Regions from separate parts of the Rothia sp. HMSC073B08 genome, predicted to be linked through region 1. Evidence: predicted binding sites of a transcription regulator. Region 1 holds the regulator's gene; each other region holds the start of a gene.
What was found. Region 1 encodes LexA, which represses DNA repair genes until DNA is damaged. Its sites were predicted from a motif close to TCGAACANNTGTTCGA; they were not measured.
Positions count from the first base shown of each region.

Region 2: a site for LexA is predicted at 3,534-3,549, ahead of uvrA (excinuclease ABC subunit UvrA). Genes of this name have one in related genera too.
Region 3: a site for LexA is predicted at 5,316-5,331, ahead of ruvA (Holliday junction branch migration protein RuvA). Genes of this name have one in related genera too.

Region 1 is NZ_KV811046.1:17,793-24,940, reverse strand. Features, by position in the region: gene HMPREF2884_RS00520 (ATP-dependent DNA helicase) at 1-1,567, shown strand, start outside; gene lexA (transcriptional repressor LexA) at 1,718-2,392, opposite strand; gene HMPREF2884_RS08955 (LysM peptidoglycan-binding domain-containing protein) at 3,210-3,848, shown strand; gene HMPREF2884_RS00505 (type 1 glutamine amidotransferase family protein) at 3,968-4,753, shown strand; gene HMPREF2884_RS00500 (HisA/HisF-related TIM barrel protein) at 4,753-5,535, shown strand; gene HMPREF2884_RS00495 (DUF1844 domain-containing protein) at 5,691-6,113, opposite strand; gene infC (translation initiation factor IF-3) at 6,407-7,108, shown strand.
Region 2 is NZ_KV811062.1:39,122-46,269, reverse strand. Features, by position in the region: gene HMPREF2884_RS04035 (formate--tetrahydrofolate ligase) at 1-1,339, shown strand, start outside; gene HMPREF2884_RS04030 (MBL fold metallo-hydrolase) at 2,672-3,445, shown strand; gene uvrA (excinuclease ABC subunit UvrA) at 3,572-6,460, shown strand; gene HMPREF2884_RS04020 (GNAT family N-acetyltransferase) at 6,489-7,148, shown strand, end outside.
Region 3 is NZ_KV811062.1:6,473-13,620, forward strand. Features, by position in the region: gene secF (protein translocase subunit SecF) at 1-851, opposite strand, end outside; gene secD (protein translocase subunit SecD) at 854-2,545, opposite strand; gene yajC (preprotein translocase subunit YajC) at 2,645-3,016, opposite strand; gene ruvB (Holliday junction branch migration DNA helicase RuvB) at 3,396-4,382, opposite strand; gene ruvA (Holliday junction branch migration protein RuvA) at 4,554-5,174, opposite strand; gene ruvC (crossover junction endodeoxyribonuclease RuvC) at 5,391-6,080, opposite strand; gene HMPREF2884_RS03935 (YebC/PmpR family DNA-binding transcriptional regulator) at 6,346-7,104, opposite strand.

The DNA.
Region 1 (7,148 bases):
TGACATGCCTTCTTCGACCTCCCGCGTGGGTGAGGAAGTGGTGCGCCTGCGCGAGTGGGCCGACCGCACGGAGACCGGCGACCGTGACGAGCTGAAGCCCGGCGTCTCTGACCGCGCATGGGCTCAGGTATCGGTGAGCGCCGCCGAGTGTCTGGGCCGCCGCTGCCCGCTGGTGGAAGAGTGCTTTAGCGAGATGGCGCGTAGCCGTGCCGCTGAAGCTGATATCGTCATCACGAACCACGCCCTGCTGGCGATTAACGCTTTCGAGGGCATGAAGGTTCTGCCCGAACATGAGACGGTCATTATTGATGAGGCTCATGAGCTGGTGGACCGCGTGACCGGTGCCGTGTCTGGTTCTTTGACGGTTGCGATGGTTCGCCGTGCGGCGCGTAGCGTAAAGAAGCATTCGAAGGCTGATTCCGGCGCATTGGAAATGGCTGCCGGCACCTTGGAGACCGCGTTCGAGGGTCTTGCCGAAGGCCTGCTGAAGGGCCTGGACGGTCGCCTTTTGACTGCTATTTCTGCGGTCAACGATGCCGCCCGCACCGCCCTGTCCGATACCAAACCGGACGGTCAGGACGTTGACGCCGGCCTGCAGATGGCGCGCTCGCGTGTCTCTGAGGTACACGATATGAGTAGCCGCATCCTGGAGGCTTCGGGCGAGCAGGACGTGCTGTGGATTTCTCGTCAGGGTGGTTGGGAGAACGGCCGCTATGTGGCTGCTTCCGATACCGACCCGGCGACCCTGAACATCGCCCCCTTGAGCGTCGGTTTGCAGCTACGTGACGGTCTGTTCGCTGACCGCACCGTGATTCTGACGAGTGCGACCCTGACAGTGGGTGACTCTTTTGACGTTGCCGCCGGTGCCCTGGGACTGCAGGGTGAGGGCGCGCCGCGCTGGACGAGCATCGACGTAGGTTCGCCTTTCGACTACCGCAAGCAGGGCATCATGTACGTCGCCGGGGATTTGAAACCTCCGGGATTCGGTGTGCATGAAGGTCAGCTGGAGCGTCTGCGTGAGCTGTGCGAGGCGTCGGAAGGCGGTGCCCTGGGCCTGTTCTCCTCGAAGCGTGCCGCCGAGCGTGCCGCCGAATACATGCGTGAGCACAGCGACCTGAACATTCTTCTGCAGGGCGAGTCTTCGCTCAAGGCTCTGGTGGAAGAGTTCAGCGAGGACGTCGATTCGTGCCTGTTCGGCACGATGAGCCTGTGGCAGGGCGTGGACGTTCCCGGTGACTCTTGCCGCCTGGTGGTGATGGACCGCATCCCGTTCCCCCGCCCGGATGACCCGATTGCGCAGGCTCGTACGGAGGCAGTGAACCGTCACCGCGGTAACGGCTTTATGGCGGTTTCTGCTCACCACGCGGCGATTCGTATGGCGCAGGGCGCCGGTCGCCTAATCCGTTCGGTGTCTGACCGCGGCGTGGTGGCTGTGCTGGATTCTCGTGTAGCAACCAAGCGTTACGGCGGTTTCTTGATGAAGGCTATGCCGCCGATGTGGTCGACCCAGAATAAGGCAGCCGTAATTGGCGCGCTGGCTCGTCTTTCGGCGAGTATTGAGCGTTAGCTCGGGTGGATTCCATTCCTGGCTGCACCGCACCTTCCGCTTTGGAAATATAGAAATCACCCTGGTGACACGTGAACATTCACGTGTCACCGGGGTGATTTTTATATAGAGCTAAAAGCCTAGCGGTTATGTCTCTAGAGACTGCATCTTTTAGAGACTACGCAGCACGGAGACGACCTTACCCATGACGGTTGCGCGGTCGCCCATAATCGGCTCGTAGTTGGAGTTGCGCGGCATGAGCCAGGTGTGGCCGTCGACCTGACGGAACACCTTCACGGTTGCTTCATCGTCGAGCAGAGCAGCAACGATATCGCCGTTGTCCGCGGTGTGCTGCTCGCGGACAACCACCCAGTCGCCGTCGCAGATTGCGGCGTCAATCATGGAATCGCCCTTGACCTTGAGCATGAACAGCTTGCCGTTACCGACCAACTGGCGGGGCAGGGCGAGCACATCCTCCACGGACTGCTCGGCAGTGATGGGACCGCCCGCTGCAATTCGTCCAACCAGGGGAACGGGTACGAGGTCCTCATCGCCAACTTCGAAGTTCGGCAGCTCGGGCAGGGACGAGGAGGAGCTACCGTGGATGCCGACGCCGTTCTCATCCAGCACCTCAATGGCGCGGGGGAGCTTGGGATCGCGGCGAATATAGCCCATAGTCTCGAGGCGACCAAGCTGGTGAGTGACCGAGGATAGGGACGCAAGACCCACCATGTCACCAATCTGGCGCATGGACGGCGGGTAACCCTTTTGTTCAATCTCGGTGCGGATCGCGTCAAGAATCTTCTGCTGGCGCGCGGTCAGCGCCGGACGGGGTGCTGTTGCCATTTCTTTTCCTTCGGTCTGTACTCCGACCTTGTATCCCGGTCGGGGCACGGATGGGTGCTTCACACGTTTTCTGATGGTGTCCTAAAAATTTTTTGGTTCTGCCGAAATGGGTCTTATCTCGTCAGGGGGTGGAGGAATTCTATCCGTGCCGAAGCGATACCGAAGCGATACACAGGCAACGAGTATGCGCCTCCGCCCTATAAAACTCAGCCAGCAGCACCTGCATTCGATACAGAACCAAGCTGTAACGGGTACAGAAACCTGCTGTGAGTAGGACTCATCAGGAGCGTGTGGAACGTCTCTTGACACCAGTGTAGAACACTGCACCGAAAAACTCAAACAAATATTCTAGATTTTTTCTTCGAAACTCGAAGAAATTTTTAGCACATCTCTGCTAGACTTTAGAACAAGAGTTCGTATATACTCTTGAATCTCTCCTGAAATTCGGGATTTGCGGGCGAATGTTCGAAAAATATTCGAAGATTCGACCCGGAGTCTTCCGGGAGACGAGAGCGAATGAGTGTTCGAATGTATTCGAATCCTCTGCCTCTCTCTTCGCATGATCTACCTCGGATGCTCTAGGAAGCATCTGGCGAAGAGAGAGCGCGGGGGATGGGGGGCTCAAAACTGGGGTACCCAAATCAACCCGGTGCATCCGAATGCTCTGACCTAACTACTAGGGACTAGCTACCCAATAGTTATCGCCTAACAATCACCACTCCATAGTTATCACTCAACTAGGACCTCCGAGCGGGTATCGCTCGGCATTGCTAGACCCGCGGGGCAACCCCGGGCGAGCTGAGAGAAAGGAACCACAATGACTACTGCAGCACCTATTGCTTCTCACGGCACTTCTGCACACCTTCCGGCAGGTTTGGTGGTACTTCACCCCGCCCGCACAGCGTCCGCCAGCACCGTGTCCGCCAGCACCGTGCAGGGGCGTTCTCGTGTGCCTGCGTCTTCGCAGTCTGTTCGCTCTTCTCGTGCGGCTCATGCACCCCGTCCCGCGCAGGAGGCTCAGCCCGCTCACGCTCCCGCCGTTTCTACCCCTGTTGTTTCTACTCAGGCATCTTCTGCGGCTCAGGCGCCTAGTGCGAAGAGTGTTCTTCTGGCTAAGGGCGGCGAGCTTCTGCGCTCGGTTCCCGGTTCTATTCGTCGTCTTGGCACTGTGCGCGGTTTTCTGAAGGGCCTGCCTCTGCTGACCTTGGCGGCACTGATTGTGCTCGGCGCTATTAGCTTCTTTGGCCCGGCGGCTTCTGCCTCCGTGGAGAACGCTTCGGTGACTCGAACCGTCATTGTGGTCAAGCACGGCGAGACCCTGTGGGATATTGCTCAGGCGGTGAATCCGCAAGGTGACACCCGTGATACTGTGGTTCGTATTATGGAGTTGAACTCGTTGACCAGCACCTCTGTTGATGCCGGTCAGCGTCTGGAAATCCCTCAGACTCAGCGCTAAGTACGGACCCGTGTGTGGTTGGCTTCTGCATGAGGTTGATGTCTTGACTCCGAATCCTTCATCTCTCAAGCTAGAGCGCTTGAGCCGAATTCTTGAGCCTATGAAATAGGAGCGCACCGATGCCTGTTCCCGTTGAACCCACACTCACCGAAATTGAATCTGCACAGGAAACTGAATCTGTACAGAATGCTCAGACTGCTCGTCCTGTGGTTGCTGTTTTGGGGGAACCCGGAACTCGTGGCGCCTTGGTGAAGCTTCTTCAGGATGCGGGGGCGGACGTGATCGTAACCGCTGTGCCCGATCAGCTGCGTGAGGCTGACGGCATGGTGGTTACCGGCGGTGCGAGCTCTCTTGAGGCGTACGAAGACCTGAAAGCTAAGGACGCTGAGCGTGTGATTGGCCGCCGCGTTGCCGGTGGTCGTCCGGTGCTGGTTGCCGGTGCGGCACTGAGCTGCCTCTTTGACTCTATTATGGTGGAGCATCCGCAGATGGGGCAGGTTCAGGTGCAGGGCATGGGGGAGTGGCCCGGCGAGGGCGTGGAGCTTTCTACCCGCGAGGTAACTCCCGGTGTTGCTACTTTGCGCCCGTCCGCCGATAGTACGCTGCTCAAGGATCTTGAGGGCGAGGCTCACTTCAAATCTGAGCACGGCGTTTTTGAGTGGGCTTTTGATCAGAGCATTGAATATATTGCCCCTCCGGCGGTGACTTGGACTGTCACCGAGCCCGCCTATATCGCGGCGGTTGAGAACGGTCCGCTGACGGCGGTGCAGTTCTGCCCGGTGGGCTCTGGCGAGCTGGGGGCGGAGTTTATGCGCCGCTGGGTTGCGTCCCTGGCGGTGACCGGTCGCCTGTCTTCTGAGTCTCTGTCTTCTGGAGACTCCGCTACTGCTGCGGGAGGTAACTAATGTCTGCACCCGTTCTTGAACTTCTGCCCGCTGTTGATATTTCTGAAGGCTACGCGGTGCGCCCGGTGGGTGGCACCCTGTCCGGTGGTGAGCAGCGCCTCGACCCTGTTGAGTCGGCTCTGACCTGGGTGAAGTCTGGTGCCCGCTGGATTCACCTGGTTGACCTTGATTTGGCATTTGGTCGCGGCACGAATACTGAGGTTCTGGCTGAGGTGGTTGCCGCCGTCCGTGCAGAGAATGCCCGCGGCTCCGCTCCGGTTCGTATTCAGGTCAGCGGCGGTGTGCGCAATGCTGAGAGTCTGGAGCGTGCCCTGAGTCTGAATCCGGACCGCGTGAACGTGACCAGTGCGGCGCTGACGGATTCTTCCTGGCTTGAAGGCACTCTGGCTCGTTACGCCGATTCTGATCTTCTGGCTCTTGGTCTCGATGCCCGCTATAACCCTGAGCGGGGCTGGGTGACGGTGGCTCGCGGTACCGACTGGTCGGGCCCTGATCTGGCGGAGGCGCTGGCGTGGCTGGAGGGCGCGGGCGTGCGCCGCTATATCGTCACGGATGTGAGCAAGGACGGTTCTCTGGCGGGTCCCGGTGCGGAGCTGCTGGATGAGGTGCTGGCGCAGACTGCCTGCCGGGTGGTGGCGTCCGGTGGTGTGGCGTCGCTGGCTGATCTTGAGAAGCTGCGTTCCATGGTGCCTCATGGTTTGGAGGGTGTGGTGCTTGGCAAGGCGCTGTATGTGGGTAACTTTAGTTTTGAGCAGGCTCTTGAGGCTGCTGGCTTCCGCTAAAGCTACCGTTCCCGCTAACCCGAACGGACTTTATATATGACGAAGCCCCGTCTTCCTCAGCGTGAGGGAGGCGGGGCTTCGTGATGACATAAACCAGGGGCGGCTTAGTAGACCAGCTGGTTTAGCGTACGTCCTGGTTTAGTACACGTGCTGGTTTAGTACACCGGGCCGGTGAGCTTTTCGCCGGGGCCCTTGCCGGGCTCGTCCGGGAAGGGGGAAGCCTCACGGAATGCCAACTGCAGGGTGCGCAGGCCATCGCGCAGGGGTGCTGCGTGCTGGGAGCCGATTTCGGGTGCTGCGGCGGTGACTAGGCCTGCCAGCGCGGTGATGAGCTTGCGTGCTTCGTCGAGGTCCTTGAGGTCGTCGGCGTTTTCGTCTGCTGCCAGGCCGCACTTGACGGCTGCGGCGCTCATCATGTGGATGGCCGCGGAGCTAATGATTTCGATGGCGGGTACGTCTGCGATGTCGCGCAGCTGTTCGTTGACGGCTTCGACCTGCTCCTCGGTGAGCTCGGTGTGGCCGTGGACGGGGGTTTCTTCTTCCGCGGTGAAGCGGAAGTTCGTGTTTTCAGTGCTCATAGTCTTAGAATCTCATATTTCGTTTGTTTCGGTAAATGCGTCCTTAAGAGTGGGCACTTCTGGGGACTTTCTGGAGGAGTCCCCGCAATTTTTATGGTGTTTTGCGTCTATTTCCTTGCGCCTGTCGGGGATTCTGCGGTATGGTTGTAGGCAGTTTGCAAGTGGAGCATGCCTCCCACCCGGTTGACCGCCGCAGGCGTTTGTTTGCGAGTTTTGAGGTGAACGGGTTTGTCCGCCGCTTTCGGCGTACGCTGGTTTGTGCCTCCGCTTGTGTAACTGCGGGGGCTTTTTTAGTGCCCGCAACGGATAGTATTCACGGGGAAACCCACAGAGCACAGGAGCTAGTCATTAGCGAACCACGCATTAACGATCGTATCCGCGTTCCCGAGGTCCGTCTTGTCGGTCCCGGTGGCGAGCAGGTAGGCGTTGTCCCTCTGAAGGACGCCCTGCGTCTGGCTGAGGACGCCGAACTCGACCTGGTCGAGGTTGCCCCGAACGCGAAGCCGCCCGTGTGCAAGCTCATGGATTACGGTAAGTACAAGTACGAAGCCGCAATCAAGGCTCGTGAATCCCGCAAGAAGCAGGCTAATGCCGTTCTGAAGGAGATCCGTTTCCGCCTGAAGATTGATACCCACGACTACGAAACCAAGGTTGGACACGCTCGTCGTTTCCTTTCCGGTGGTGACAAGGTCAAGGCAATGATTCAGTTCCGTGGTCGTGAGCAGCAGCGCCCCGAGATGGGTGTGCGTCTGCTGGAGCGTCTGGCGGCTGAACTGGCTGAGGTGAGCACCGTTGAGTCTCGCCCCCGTCAGGATGGCCGCAACATGGTGATGGTTCTGGCTCCGCTTCGCGGTAAGGCAGAGGCTCGCCGTGAGCAGGGCGCCGGCGGTCGCAAGGGTCGCGAGCGTATTGACACGACCAAGGCGAAGCCCGTAACTAATTCTTTGGCAGACGTTATGCCTGCCGAGTTGAAGGCACAGGCTTCCGCCGAGTAGGGAACCGGGTCGTCACTTTAGGATGGGCACGCGCCTCCAC
Region 2 (7,148 bases), on a different contig from region 1:
CATGGAGAAGCTGAACCTGCACCTGACCGGCGACTTCCACGCCGTCACCGCAGCACACAACCTGCTTGCCGCCATGATTGATAACCACCTGCACCACGGCAACGAGCTGCGCATCGACCCGCGCGCAATCGAGTGGCGCCGCGTCATCGACATGAACGACCGCTCCCTGCGCAACATCGTCGTGGGCCTGGGCGAACGCATGGACGGCGTGGTCCGCGAGACCGGTTTCGACATCACCAGCGCCTCCGAAATCATGGTGATTCTCTCGCTGGCAACCTCCTTCAAGGACCTGCGTGAGCGCCTGGCAAAGATCGTGATCGGACTGAACTACGACGGCGAGCCCGTCACCGCAGCCGACCTGAAGGCTGACGGCGCAATGTCCGTCATCCTGGCAGACGCTATCAATCCGAACCTGCTGCAGACCCTGGAGCACACCCCCGCACTGATTCACGCGGGCCCCTTCGGCAACATCGCAACCGGTAACTCCTCCGTGGTCGCCGACTACGTTGGTCTGGAGTACTCCGACTACGTGATTACCGAGGCTGGTTTCGGTGCCGATATGGGTGCGGAGCGTTTCTTCAACGTCAAGTGCCGCGTCTCCGGCCTGAAGCCGGACGCAGCAGTGCTCGTCGTAACCGTGCGCTCCCTGAAGTCCCACTCCGGCCTGTACAAGATCGTTCCGGGCAAGCCCCTGCCCGAAGGCATGCTGCAGGAAAGCCCCTCCGACGTGGAGAAGGGCGCAGAGAACCTGAAGAAGCACATCGAGATTGTGCGCAACTTCGGTGTTCAGCCGGTCGTGGCAATCAACGCCTTCCCGACCGACTTCGAGTCCGAGCACGAGACCATCCGCCGTATTGCTGAGGAAGCCGGTGCTCGCGTCGCTATCCACCGCGGTGTGGCTGAGGGCGGTAAGGGCACCACCGACCTGGCGGACGTGGTTGCTGAGGCATGTGACGACGTTTCGGATCTGAAGTACACCTACGATCTTGAGGACTCCATCGAGACCAAGATTGAGAAGGTTGCGACCAAGGTCTACGGCGCGGACGGCATTTCGATTGCTCCCGCTGCCGCTAAGCAGCTGAAGCGTTTCGCTGAGCTGGGCTACTCGCACCTGCCCGTGGTTATCGCGAAGACCCACCTGTCCATCTCTTCGGATGCAACTCTGAAGGGCGCACCGACCGGCTGGACTCTGCCCGTGCGCGAGGTTCGCCTGGCTGCAGGTGCTGGCTACGTCTACGCTATCTGCGGCACCATGCGCACTATGCCGGGTCTGAGCAAGAGCCCCGCAGCTGAGCGCATCGGCTTCGACGAGAATGGCGTGATGATCGGCCTGTCCTAAGGCGGCTGTTCCAGCTGATTTATAGCTAGTGGAGGCGGCGCTCCTTCCCCACAGCGGGGGAGAGGCGCCGCCTTTGCTGTAGCCTGTGGCGCTTTTGTGGAGTGGCTCTGCCCCAGATATATGGAAGCATGAGGGGCGAATACGAGGTGCGCAACGCTTGAGGGCGGGGGAGCGGAGCTCTTGAAAATAGAGTGAAACTAGGTTGCAGCCAGGCTACAACCCGGGCTGAAACTAGGCTGCAACCAGGCATCAACCAGGGGGAGTGAAGGATCCTGAAACCCCTAGTGGAGGGGTCTTTCAACCTTTCATTGAGGCTTCTATAGCGCCTGTTTTGAGGGCGGAATTGGTACGTGCTGGTTAATAATTGGGCTCTATTTGTGCTTGAAGGTCAGGTTTTATTAAACAATCTGTAGAGGTTGATTTTTTAGTGACACACTGTCTTGCATTTTGTGAAAATACGGCATTGACTAGGTATTTTGCTTTTTGAAAGGGGTTTTAATGGGTGCACTCAGTGAACCTGAAAGTGGGGCTGATGTTATTGTTTTGTAATAAAACCTCTACTTTAGGGGGTACCTACAGGGGTAAAACAGACCAATTGATTTTGCCCTCGCGCGAATAATTGTGTAGATTTTGAACGGTGAGCAGTACATTTTTTCCCGCTTATGAAGTTGCAAGTACTTGAAGATACTTTCACCTTAACCCTCTACTTCCGCAGAATACCGGGCTAAAACTGGGTATTGAACCTTTGGGATTGCCGAGTGCGGAGCTTAAGTTAAAGGTGCACCGAAGTGCCAAAAGAGGGAAATTCTAAAATTATTTTGGGTGAAATAAGTCACGCTAAAACTCGAAAAAAATGAAATTGGTACGTATGGATACCCTAAAAAACACCTGTTTTTATTACAGAATGATTACAATGAGGTGCGGGTCACTAAATCCGGCTCTCCGTACCAAATTGGGTGGTAAAACAGCCCCCAAAAAGTTCGCTACTATTGAGTCATCAAGTAATCGTGAGATTTCCAAAGTCCTCGGGTTGCTTGTGTTTGAGTGAGTGATAGATACCCCTGGGTGTCATGAGAAGCGACTGTGTATCGATGCGCAGTCGCTTCTCTGTTTAACTTTTGAATTTCAGTGGAACCTCAGCCGGGCGGAATCCAGTCGGAACCTAATCCGCGCTGAACCCAATCCGTACCGAGCATGCTCCAGAATCTGTTCCCTGTGCATCCCGCACATGCATCCCGCACATGTATCCCGCGCGTTCAACGCCGAATGCGCTGATAGGGGAGCGAACCGCATAGGCGCATGCTGTGCGGTCACAACCCCTACACTGGAACTATGACTACTTACCCCGAACCCACCCTCATCTTCGAGAACCCCGAACTGACCGTCCGTGCGTTCAGCGTCTCCGAGATGGACAACAGCGTCTACCTCATCACCATGCGCGCCACCGGCGAGCAGGTGCTCATCGACCCTGCAGACGACGCAGAAGAACTCTACGCTTTCACTCTCGACGCGCTCCTGAACGACTGCCCGCAGCTCGAACTGGCAGATGGTGAAGAACGCCGCGTGCGCGTCATGGAGAAGGAAGAGGACTTCAACTCCATCAGGCCCCGCGCAATCGGTCTGACCGGCATTCTGGTTACCCACGGCCACTGGGACCACATCCGCGCTATTAAGGAACTCGACCGTCTCACCGGTGCCGTGACCTCCGCGGGTGCAGCTGACGCTGCTGAGATTAAGGAACTGGAAGACTACACCATCGAAGAAGAGCTGACCGGCGGCGAAAGCTTCGACTTCTACCTCTCTGATACCGTCATCCGCGCCCTGCACGTGCCCGGCCACACCCCCGGATCCATCGTCTACACCCTCGAAACCACCTGGGAAGACGGCACTCCCGCAACCCTGCTGTTCACCGGCGACGCCCTCTTCCCCGGCGGCGTGGGCAAGACCGACTCCCCGCAGCAGTTCGGTGAGCTCTTCTCCAACGTGCTCGAAAAACTCTTCGGAGGCTTCGAAGACGACGCCATCGTACTGCCCGGCCATGGCCGCTCCACCACCCTCGGCGACGAGCGCCCCCACCTGGAAGAGTGGGGAACCCGCGGCTGGTAAATCGCGCCTGACAGTCCGCTTCATATAAGTACTGCACCCTCATGCCTTCACCGGCCGCATAATCCCGCTGGTGAAAGGCGTGAGGGTGTAGAATTTAAATTCGAAGATAAGACGAAAGGATTTTCGATGACACCCCGCCCGGCACACGGTAGCACCGCACTCAAAGCGAACGACCTGACCAGTATCCGGGTTCAGGGTGCCCGCGAAAACAACCTCAAGAACGTAGACCTCACCATTCCGCGTGATGCGATGGTCGTCTTCACCGGCCTCTCCGGCTCCGGTAAGTCCTCCCTCGCCTTCGACACCATCTTTGCGGAAGGTCAGCGCCGCTACGTCGAGTCGCTCTCCTCCTACGCCCGCATGTTCCTCGGACAGGTCGACAAGCCCGACGTAGACTTCATCGAGGGTCTCTCCCCGGCGGTGTCTATCGACCAGAAATCCACCTCCAAGAACCCGCGCTCAACCGTCGGTACCATCACCGAAATCTACGACTACATGCGTCTGCTCTGGGCGCGCATCGGCCACCCGCACTGCCCCGAATGCGGCGAAGAAATCACCCAGCAGACCCCGCAGCAGATTGTGGATATTCTGCAGGAGTACCCCGAACGCACCCGCCTGCAGATCCTCGCACCCGTCGTCAGCGCACGTAAGGGCGAGTTCGTAGACCTCTTCAAGGACCTGCTGACCCAGGGCTATTCGCGCGCCCGCGTGGACGGCGAAACCGTGCAGCTCTCCGACCCGCCCAAACTCGCCAAGCAGTACAAGCACACCATCGAGGTGGTCGTCGACCGCATCGTCATTAAGGACGGTATTCACCAGCGCCTGACCGACTCCATCGAAACCGCGCTCAAGCTCGCCGACGGCCGCGTGCTCATCGACTTCGTGGACCGCGAGCAGGACGACCCCGAACGCACCCGCTCCTTCAGCGAAAACCTCGCCTGCCCCAACAACCACCCGCTGCAGATCGACACCATCGAGCCGCGCGCCTTCTCCTTCAACTCGCCATTCGGCGCATGTAGCGCCTGCGACGGCATCGGCTCGCGCCTGGAAGTAGACACCGAACTGCTCGTACCAAACCCCGATCTAACCCTCGGCGAGGGCGCTATCGCACCCTGGTCGCAGGGCAAAGCAACCACTGAATACTGGCTGCGCCTGCTCGCAGGCTTGGGGGAGGAGCTCGGCTTCGACCTGAACACCCCCTTCAAGGACCTGCCCGCCAAGACCCGCGCCGCCATTCTGGACGGCAAGGACTACAAGGTTGAGGTGTCCTACCGCAACCGATTCGGCCGCGAACGCCGCTACACCTCCGGGTTCGAAGGCGTGAAGGCGTACATTAAGCGCAAGCACGAAGAAACCGAATCGGACTTCGCCCGCGACCGCTACGAACAGTACATGCGCCAGGTCGCCTGCCCCTCCTGCGGTGGCGCGCGCCTAAACCCGACCATCCTCGGCGTGAAGGTCGGCGGCAAGTCCATCGCAGACATTACCGACATGTCCCTGGCTAACGCGCTCGCCTTCGTGCGTAGCCTGCAGCTTAGCCCCCGCGAAGCCAAGATTGGCGAGCAGGTCCTCAAGGAAATTGACGCGCGCCTGCAGTTCCTGCTGGACGTGGGTCTGGACTACCTGACCCTCTCACGCTCCGCTGGTACGCTCTCCGGCGGTGAGGCGCAGCGTATCCGCCTCGCAACCCAGATTGGTTCGGGCCTGGTCGGCGTGCTCTACGTGCTCGACGAGCCTTCTATCGGCCTGCACCAGCGCGATAACCGCCGCCTCATTGAAACCCTGACCAAGCTGCGCGATATGGGCAACACGCTTATCGTGGTTGAGCACGACGAAGACACCATGCGCGAAGCCGACTGGATCGTGGACGTAGGACCCGGCGCCGGCGAGCACGGCGGCGAAATCGTACACTCCGGCAGCTTTGAGGAGCTGCTGAAGAACACCAAGTCCATTACCGGCGACTACATGGCTGGCCGCCGCAGCATTGAGGTGCCCGCATCCCGCCGCCCCGTGGACAAGGAACGTCAGCTGATCGTGCGCGGCGCCCGCGAAAACAACCTCAAGAACGTGACTGTGTCCTTCCCGTTGGGCGTGTTCACCGCGGTGACCGGTGTGTCCGGCTCGGGTAAATCGACCCTCGTCAACGACATTCTGTATACCTCCCTGGCGAACAAGCTCAATGGCGCCAAGCAGGTACCCGGTCGCCACAAGAGCATCGACGGGCTGGAACACCTGGACAAGGTCATTCACGTGGACCAGTCGCCCATCGGTCGTACCCCGCGCTCGAACCCCGCCACCTACACCGGCGTGTTCGACCACATCCGCAAGCTGTTTGCAGAGACCAGCGAAGCGAAAATGCGCGGCTACACCCCGGGTCGATTCTCCTTCAACGTCAAGGGCGGCCGCTGCGAGGACTGCTCCGGCGACGGCACCCTGAAGATTGAAATGAACTTCCTGCCGGACGTGTACGTGCCCTGCGAAACCTGCCACGGCAAGCGCTACAACCGCGAAACCCTCGAAGTGCATTACAAGGGCAAGACCATCGCCGACGTACTCGAAATGCCCGTGGAAGAAGCCGCAGAGTTCTTCGCCGCATTCACCCCGATTGCGCGCCACCTGAACACCCTCGTGGACGTGGGCCTGGGCTACATTCGCCTGGGCCAGCCCGCAACCACCCTCTCCGGCGGTGAAGCGCAGCGCGTGAAGCTCGCAACCGAACTGCAGAAGCGCTCCAACGGCCGCTCCATCTACGTGCTGGACGAGCCGACCACCGGCCTGCACTTTGAAGACATCCGCAAGCTGCTCGCCGTGCTGCAATCGCTGGTGGACAAGGGCAATAGCGTCATCACCATCGAGCACAACCTGGACGTGGTCAAGTGCGCCGACTGGATTATCGACATGGGCCCCGAAGGCGGTAGCGGCGGCGGCACCGTCATCGCCGAAGGAACCCCGGAACAGGTGGCTCAGGTGAAGGGCTCGCACACCGGCGCGTTCCTTGCTGAGATCCTGAACTAGTCAAAAATTTGCCCTAGAGGAAACCTACGTGACTGATACCCAAGGAACCGAACCTGCCCGGGGAGCTCAGGCAACCCGTGGCGCTGTGACCACCGCGGACCGTGCGCGGCACATCCTGCACACCCAGCTGGAGGCGGACTTCTGCCAGGCGCCTGGCTCGATTAGCCGCGCCCTCGAAGAGCTACGCGACTACCCGGACGCCGAGAGCCTGCCGCTGCTCGCCACCGTGCAGCCTCCCTCCGAGAAGATGGGTGCCGCACGCCGCCGCAACGACGACATCTGGGAGTTGCGCGTCGCCAACTACGCGAGTGTCGGCATTCTCTGCGCCAAGCATCCGCGCGTGCTGGACAAGGCCATCGACTACATGCTCGGTGACCAGTCGAACTGGCTGGGCGATTACGCGCAGCTGCGCCAGCTCAACGAACTGCTCACCCCCTACACCCAGCAGGTCAGCGGCACGAGCATCTACTACACGCCCGGCCGCGCCCTGCTGAACTCGGTCGTACCCGAGGGCGTGCAGGCGCAGGAGGTCAAGTGCGCTGTGCCCGGTGTGGGTATGATGCGCCGCGTTGACCCTGCCGAGCTGAAGGCGGCGCTGCTTGCCGAAATCACGGGCGAGCGCACCATCCGCAGGGAGGCAAACGCCTCCGCCGGTGCCCTTGAGGTCGACCCGCAGGACACGCAGGCG
Region 3 (7,148 bases), on a different contig from region 1:
TGCAGAGTACCCGCACCCAGGATGAACGCACCAATGAACAAGATCGCGCCCACCGGCAGAACACCCACAATAGCGGTGTTAATCGAACGGACCAGAGTCTGGTTCACCGCCAAGTTAATCTGCTCGGCAAAGGTCGTGTCACGGCGTTCCAGCACATCCTCGGTGTTCTCACGAATCTTATCGAACACCACCACCGAGTCGTACAGCGAGTAGCTCAGAATCGTCAAGAAACCAATAATCGCACTCGGAGTAATCTCGAAGCCGAACGCGGCGTACAGGCCAACCGTCACCACCACGGTGAAGAACAGGCCCGCAATAGACGCCAGCGACATCTTCCAGGTGCGGAAGTAGAACGCCATACCAATCAGCGCAAGCACCACAAACGCGACCAGACCCCAGAACGCCTGACGGGTCACATCCGCACCCCAGGTCGGGCCCACAAACGAAGAGGTCACGTCATTCTCAGACACGCCGTAACCCTCCTGCAGAGCCGCCTTCACCTGCAGAGTCTCATCATCGCTGAGCTTGCTCATCTGGGCACGAATCGTACCCGGCGCAATATTGGTCACGCGAACATCCGAAGCGTCCTTCGCCTTCTCGTGAATAATGCGCTCACCCGTAGCAGTATCAACGTGCGCGGTCTTCGAGACCACGAACTCCGAACCGCCACGGAAATCAATACCCAGATTGAAGCCGCCACCAACAGCCGGAATCAGAACCGAAACCGCCATCAGCACAGCCGCAAGCAGCAGCCACAGGCGGCGCTTACCCACGAAGGGGTACGAGCGGGCACCCGAATGCAGGTCATTACCGAAGCGGGCAAAAGCATTAGGTTTCACATCGGTAGCCATGCTTAGCTCTCCTTCTTCTCATCAGAAGCAGACTCGTCAGCCTCAGCGGCAGCACGCTCTGCACGGCGACGCTCAGCAATGCTCAACTGCTTCTCCTCCGGGCTGCGGAGGCGACCGGCACCACGGTACAGCGGCGTAGCGCCCAGCGACTCAGGCGACAGGCCCGAGTGGCGGTGACCCTCACCGAAGTAGCGGGTATTCGACAGCAGAGTCAGCATCGGGTGGGTGAACAGGTACACGACCACAAGGTCAGCAATCGCAGTCAAACCAAGGGTGAACGCGAAGCCCTTCACCGAACCGACCGATACCACGTACAGCACCACAGCAGCCAGCAGGTTCACAGCCTTCGACGCCAGGATAGTGCGGGATGCACGCTGCCAACCGTGGTTCACCGCCGACGGGATCGTGCGGCCCGCACGGATCTCATCACGGATACGCTCAAAGTAGACGATGAACGAGTCAGCCGTAGCACCAATCGCCACAATCAGACCCGCCACACCAGCCAGGGACAGGCGGTAGTTCAACGCCCAACCCAGCAGCGCAATCGCCTCATACGAAATGATGCCAGCCACAACCAGCGACATCATCGTGACAAAGCCCAGCAGACGGTACTGGAACAGCGAGTACACGAACACCAGCAGCAGACCAATCAGACCGGTCAGCAGACCCACACGCAGCTGCTCCGAACCCAGAGTCGCAGAAATCTGCTGCTCCGACTGGATCGTGAAGCTAATCGGCAGGGCACCGTACTTGAGCTGATCGGCGAGAGCCTTCGCCTCCTGCTCGGTGAAGTTACCGGTAATCTGCGGCTTGCCGTCAGAAATCACAGCCTGCGACACCGGGGAAGACAGCACCTTGCCGTCCAGCAGAATCGCGAAGCGGGCACGCGGATCATGTGCGTTCTGCGCACGAATCGCGTTCAGGCGAGAAGTAATGTTCTGGAACTTCTCACGAGCCTCATCGTTGAACTGAATGTTCACAGCCCAACGGCCCGTAGTCACGCCCTGGCCGCTCGTCTCCTGCGAGTGGCTCGCGGTAGAAATATCGCTACCGCTCAGCTCCACAGGACCCAGAATGTACTTCTCCTGACCGTCAGTGGAGCACGCCACCATCGGCTTAGTCGGGTCCGCACTATCGGCGTCCTCATTGCGTGCCGCGGTGCAGTCCTTCGCCTCGTACTGCTTGTACAGATCCGCAGTAATCCAGTTACGGTCCGAACCATTAGTCGGCTCCGCGGACGGCTTGGGCAGCTTATCGTCCGCAGTGCGGGCATCCTCAGCCACCGCAGTACCGGCACCAGAAAGCAGCACCGGGCGGAACGTCATATTTGCAGACGCCTGAATCAGCTGACGAGTCTCAGCGCTAATCGTTCCGGGAACCGAAACAACCACGTTATTACCCGAGCCGAAGGAGGTGGTAACCTCCGCCTCCGAAACGCCGGCACCATCAACGCGCTGACGAATAATCTCAACCGCCTGGTTCAACTGCTCCTGGGAGACGTTCTCATCCGAAGAGCCATTGACCTTCGGAGAAAGAATCATCTGAGTACCACCCGAAAGGTCCAGGGCGAGCTTCGGTGCCCAAGAACCTCCCGCGTAGGTGGTGCCGAAAATACCGGCAGCCATAACAACCATGAGCAGGACCATCGAGAGGAGCGCCCCTCGCGCGGCTGCAAGCGGTGAACGCTTAGCCATAATGTTCCTTCTTCGTGTGAATAGTATTGAGTGTTCTACAGATTCCGTAACGCGAAAACCCGACGCCGCTCACTGGGCGCCGGGCTCATACGCGCTGAATTACTTAGCAGTATCAGAAGAGGTATCGGAAGCGGGAGCTTCGGATGCGGTAGCCTCGTACGCGTCCTCGGTCAGGGGCGCTGCGGGGGCTTCATCCTCAACAAGGTTCAGGATCGCGTTCATGGACGCAGTAATCACAACGCCCTCTGCAATCTGAAGCTGCAGCTTGTTGTTCTCAAGATCAGTGCTGACAACGGTGCCGTAGACGCCGGAAGCAGTCATCACCTGATCACCGGGAACGAGCGCACGTCGCATTGCCTGCAGCGCCTCAAGCTGCTTCTGCTGGTTCTTCTTAGCGGAAGTAAAAATCCAAAAAATTGCAGCAAAGAAGACAATCGTCATGATGACGTTGATGAGGAAGTTAAGATCCATGGTCTCACTTTCACATCCGCACCCGTGCCGCTCACCGCGAGGGTTGAGCGTACCAGAAGGTGTGGAATCGTAGATACAGTACGTATCCATCCTACGCGAGAGCATGAGCTTTAGCGCCCCGAACCAGCGTTTTTGTGAGGTTAACCTGAGTTTTGGACTCTCTCGGCGTAATTTTATGTCACTGGTAAAGACCGGCAGAGCCCGACAGAGCCCAATGGAACCCGACAGCGCCTGCAGAACCGGTAGAAAAGCTGCCGCGCTTGCAGAAGAGCTACCGCCCCTGCAGAAACCGGGGTACAGAGAAGCCCGCAGGAGGCGGATACCTCCCACGGGCTACTACAGTGTTATCAGCTGGTGCCGACCTAAAGCTGATACGGATCTAGAGCTGAATCTCCGGCGCTTCCAAGCCGAGGTGCTCCCACGCCGCGGGCAGAGCCACACGACCGCGCGGGGTACGACCGATCAGACCCTCACGCACCAGGTACGGCTCAGCAACCGTCTCCACAGTCTCCGTCTCTTCACCCACCGCAATGGCGAGGGTGGACAGACCCACCGGGCCGCCGCCAAACTTGTGAATCAGCGCCTCCAGCACGGCACGGTCCAAACGGTCCAGGCCGCGCGAATCCACCTCGTACATGTCTAGTGCGGTTGCGGCATCACGCGCGTTAATGCGATCCACGCCGTTGACCAGTGCCCAGTCACGCACACGGCGCAGCAGACGGTTCGCAATACGGGGCGTGCCGCGGGAACGACCGGCAATCTCGGTGAAACCCTCGGAGGTAATCTGCATATCCATCAGACCCGCGCTGCGGCGCAGTACCAGCTCCAGCTCCTCCACCGAGTAGAACTCCAAGTGACCGGTAAAGCCGAAGCGGTCACGCAGAGGACCGGGCAGCAGACCCGCACGGGTCGTCGCACCCACCAGGGTGAACTGCGGCAGCTCCAGCGGAATGGAAGTCGCACCCGCACCCTTACCGACCACAATGTCCACACGGAAATCTTCCATCGCCATGTAGAGCATTTCCTCAGCCGGGCGGCTCATACGGTGAATCTCATCCAGGAACAACACCTCACCGGGAGTCAGCGAAGACAGAATCGCCGCCAAATCACCCGAATGCTGAATCGCCGGGCCGGAGGTGATGCGCAGCGGCGCCTCCATCTCTGCCGCAATAATCATTGCGAGAGTGGTCTTACCCAGACCGGGAGGGCCCGACAGCAGCACATGGTCGGCGCTACGGCCACGCATCTTCGAAGCCTCCAGCACCAGGGACAGCTGCTGACGCACACGGCGCTGACCCACAAAGTCATCCAGGGACTTAGGGCGCAGTGCCGCCTCAATCATCTTCTCTTCAGGCTCTTCTTCCATTGCCACGAGGCGCTGGGCGGGAGCTGAAGACGCCTGAGTGCCGGGCACCTGACCGGGAAAATACCCGCCGGAAACCAGGGACGCCGCGGGCTGCGGCTCATAGGGATTCTGGCTCATAGAATTCTTCTTTCACAAAAGTTTGAGTGGGATACGTCGAACAGGGCGCGCCGTTTAGTGGCGGCCCACCGTGTTCTGAGTACCCAAGGAGGCGAGCACACCGCGCAGAGCCACACCCACCGGCTCAGTTTCTGCGGCAGGGTTGTGCTGCACGTAAGCGTCAATAGCGGCGGAAGCGTCCTTCTCGCTCCAGCCCAGAGAGGTGAGAGCGTCAAGCACCTGCGGCTTCCAGACAATGCCCTGGCTCAGCGGCAGCTCATCGGTCTGGCCATCGCTGAGAATCAGCTTGCCGGCAAGCTCCAGCACAATACGGCGGGCACCCTTCGGACCAATACCGGGAACCTTCGTGAACGCCTTATCGTCACCGGTCGCCACGGCGCGCTCCACCTCAGCAGCAGTGTGAACACTCAACACCGCCAGAGCAATACGCGGACCAATACCAGAAACCGAAAGCATCATATCGAACACTTCACGCTCGGCAGGCTCCGAAAAACCGTAGAGAGTCATCGACTCTTCACGCACAATCATGGTAGTCAGCACGGTAGCTTCCTCACCGGTGCGCAGCTTGGAGAGAGTACGCGCAGTGGCGTACACGAGCATGCCGAAACCGTTCACGTTAATCACCGCATGATCAAGGCCCACCTGAGCCACACGACCGGTCAGGGATGCAATCATTTCTCTCCACCTTTCAACACCGCGCCCACAGATTGAGGCTCGCGGCAGTGTGCGGGCACCGGGAACTCCGGCACCCACAGAACGCACTCCCCCAGTTCAACGGGGAGACACTACAAGTATATTAGAATATTTCTTCTGAAATCAAGCATATATTCGAACTTCTTAGCGAATATACGCAAGCCAGTAGGAGGGGCGCCAGAGCCCACGAAAGCGCCTCTAGCGGCGAGCGCGCGCCTCCGCCTCCATCCAGGCACGCTGCGCCGGAGTCAACGCCCCGCCACGGCGAGCCTGCGCCGGGCGTGAACCCTGGTGAGTCTGCGTCTGCGCCGCCATGTTGATACCCGAACCGATGCCGCCGCCACGCCAGCCGTGACAGATCGCAATCGCCAGGGCATCAGCAGCATCGGCGGGTTTTGGCATGGAATCCAGCCCCAAAATGCGGGTCACCATGCGACCCACCGACGCCTTATCGGCGCGGCCGCTACCGGTCACCGCCGCCTTCACCTCCGAGGGGGTATGGAAGAACACCGGCACGCCGCGCATCGCCGCCGCAGAAATCACCGCGCCCGAAGCATGCGCCGTACCAATCACCGTGTTCACCTGCTCCTGAGCGAAGATACGCTCAATCGCCAGGGCATCCGGCTTATAGGTGTCGAGCCAGTGGGAGGCGGCGTTGAAAATCCAGAGAATACGCTGGTCCAGGGACTCCGCCGGGATCGTGCCGGCAACACCCACGTTCACGAAGTGCGCCTTACGGTCGGCGGTCATATCGAGCATGGAGAAACCGCAGCGGGTCAGACCCGGGTCAACACCCATGATGCGGGTTGCACCCGGCACGCGCTCCACGGCGGCGGCGGTACGGTTCTCACGCATGCTATCGCGTGCGGCAGGTTGAGCGGCGGTCATCATCTCCCCTTTCGACAAACTCCCTACAGAATCTCTAGATTCTAGCCCTTCAGAATCCTAGCACCCGGTACCGGGGTGTGCCACGAGCACGGTCACCGCGTAAACAATCACCGCGTGAACAGTCACCGTGCGCCCCGCGAAAAGTACCCAGCGCATCCCCAAAATAGCCCCAGACGCTAAGAAGCCACTCCCCCAACCAGCCACCCTACGGCGGCTCGGTTAAAGGAGCGGCTTCTTCAAGCATCAGATATCAGAATCCGAGTGATTACTCAGCTTCCAGCTCTGCCATGACCTCAGCAGAAACGTTAGCGTTCGAGTAGACGTTCTGAACGTCGTCGAGCTCTTCAATAGCGTCTGCCAGCTTCATGAACTTCTTAGCACCCTCAGCGTCCAGGTCAACCTGCATGGTCGGACGGAAGACCGGGTCGTCGTTGTTGTACTCCAGGCCAGCCTCGTCCAGTGCCTTACGGATCTCGGGCAGGTCGGTCGGTGCGGAAACAACGGTGAAGATATCGCCCTCGTCCAGAACCTCTTCAGCGCCTGCATCCAGAACAGCCATCAGAACGTCGTCCTCGGTCAGGCCGTCAGTCTTGGTGACCTCAGCAACGCCCTTACGCTCGAACAGGAACGCAACCGAACCCTGGTCAGCCATGGTGCCGCCGTTACGGGTCACAGCCAGGCGAACCTCAGACGCTGCGCGGTTACGGTTATCGGTCAGACACTCAATGTACAGAGCGGTACCCTGCGGGCCGCGTGCTTCGTACATAATTTCGGTGTAGTCAATGGTCTCACCGGTCAGACCAGCACCACGCTTGATTGCGCGGTCAATGTTGTCGTTAGGAACGGAGTTCTTCTTCGCCTTCGACACAGCCAGGTCAAGAGCGGGGTTACCAGCAATATCAGCGCCGCCCATACGTGCTGCAACTTCAATTGCCTTAATGAACTTCGCGAAAGCCTTCGCGCGCTTAGCGTCGATAGCAGCCTTCTTGTGCTTAGTAGTCGCCCATTTAGAGTGACCGGACATTCGTATCTCCCTTAGTCAAAACCTCCGTGCGGGCACGGCGAAAC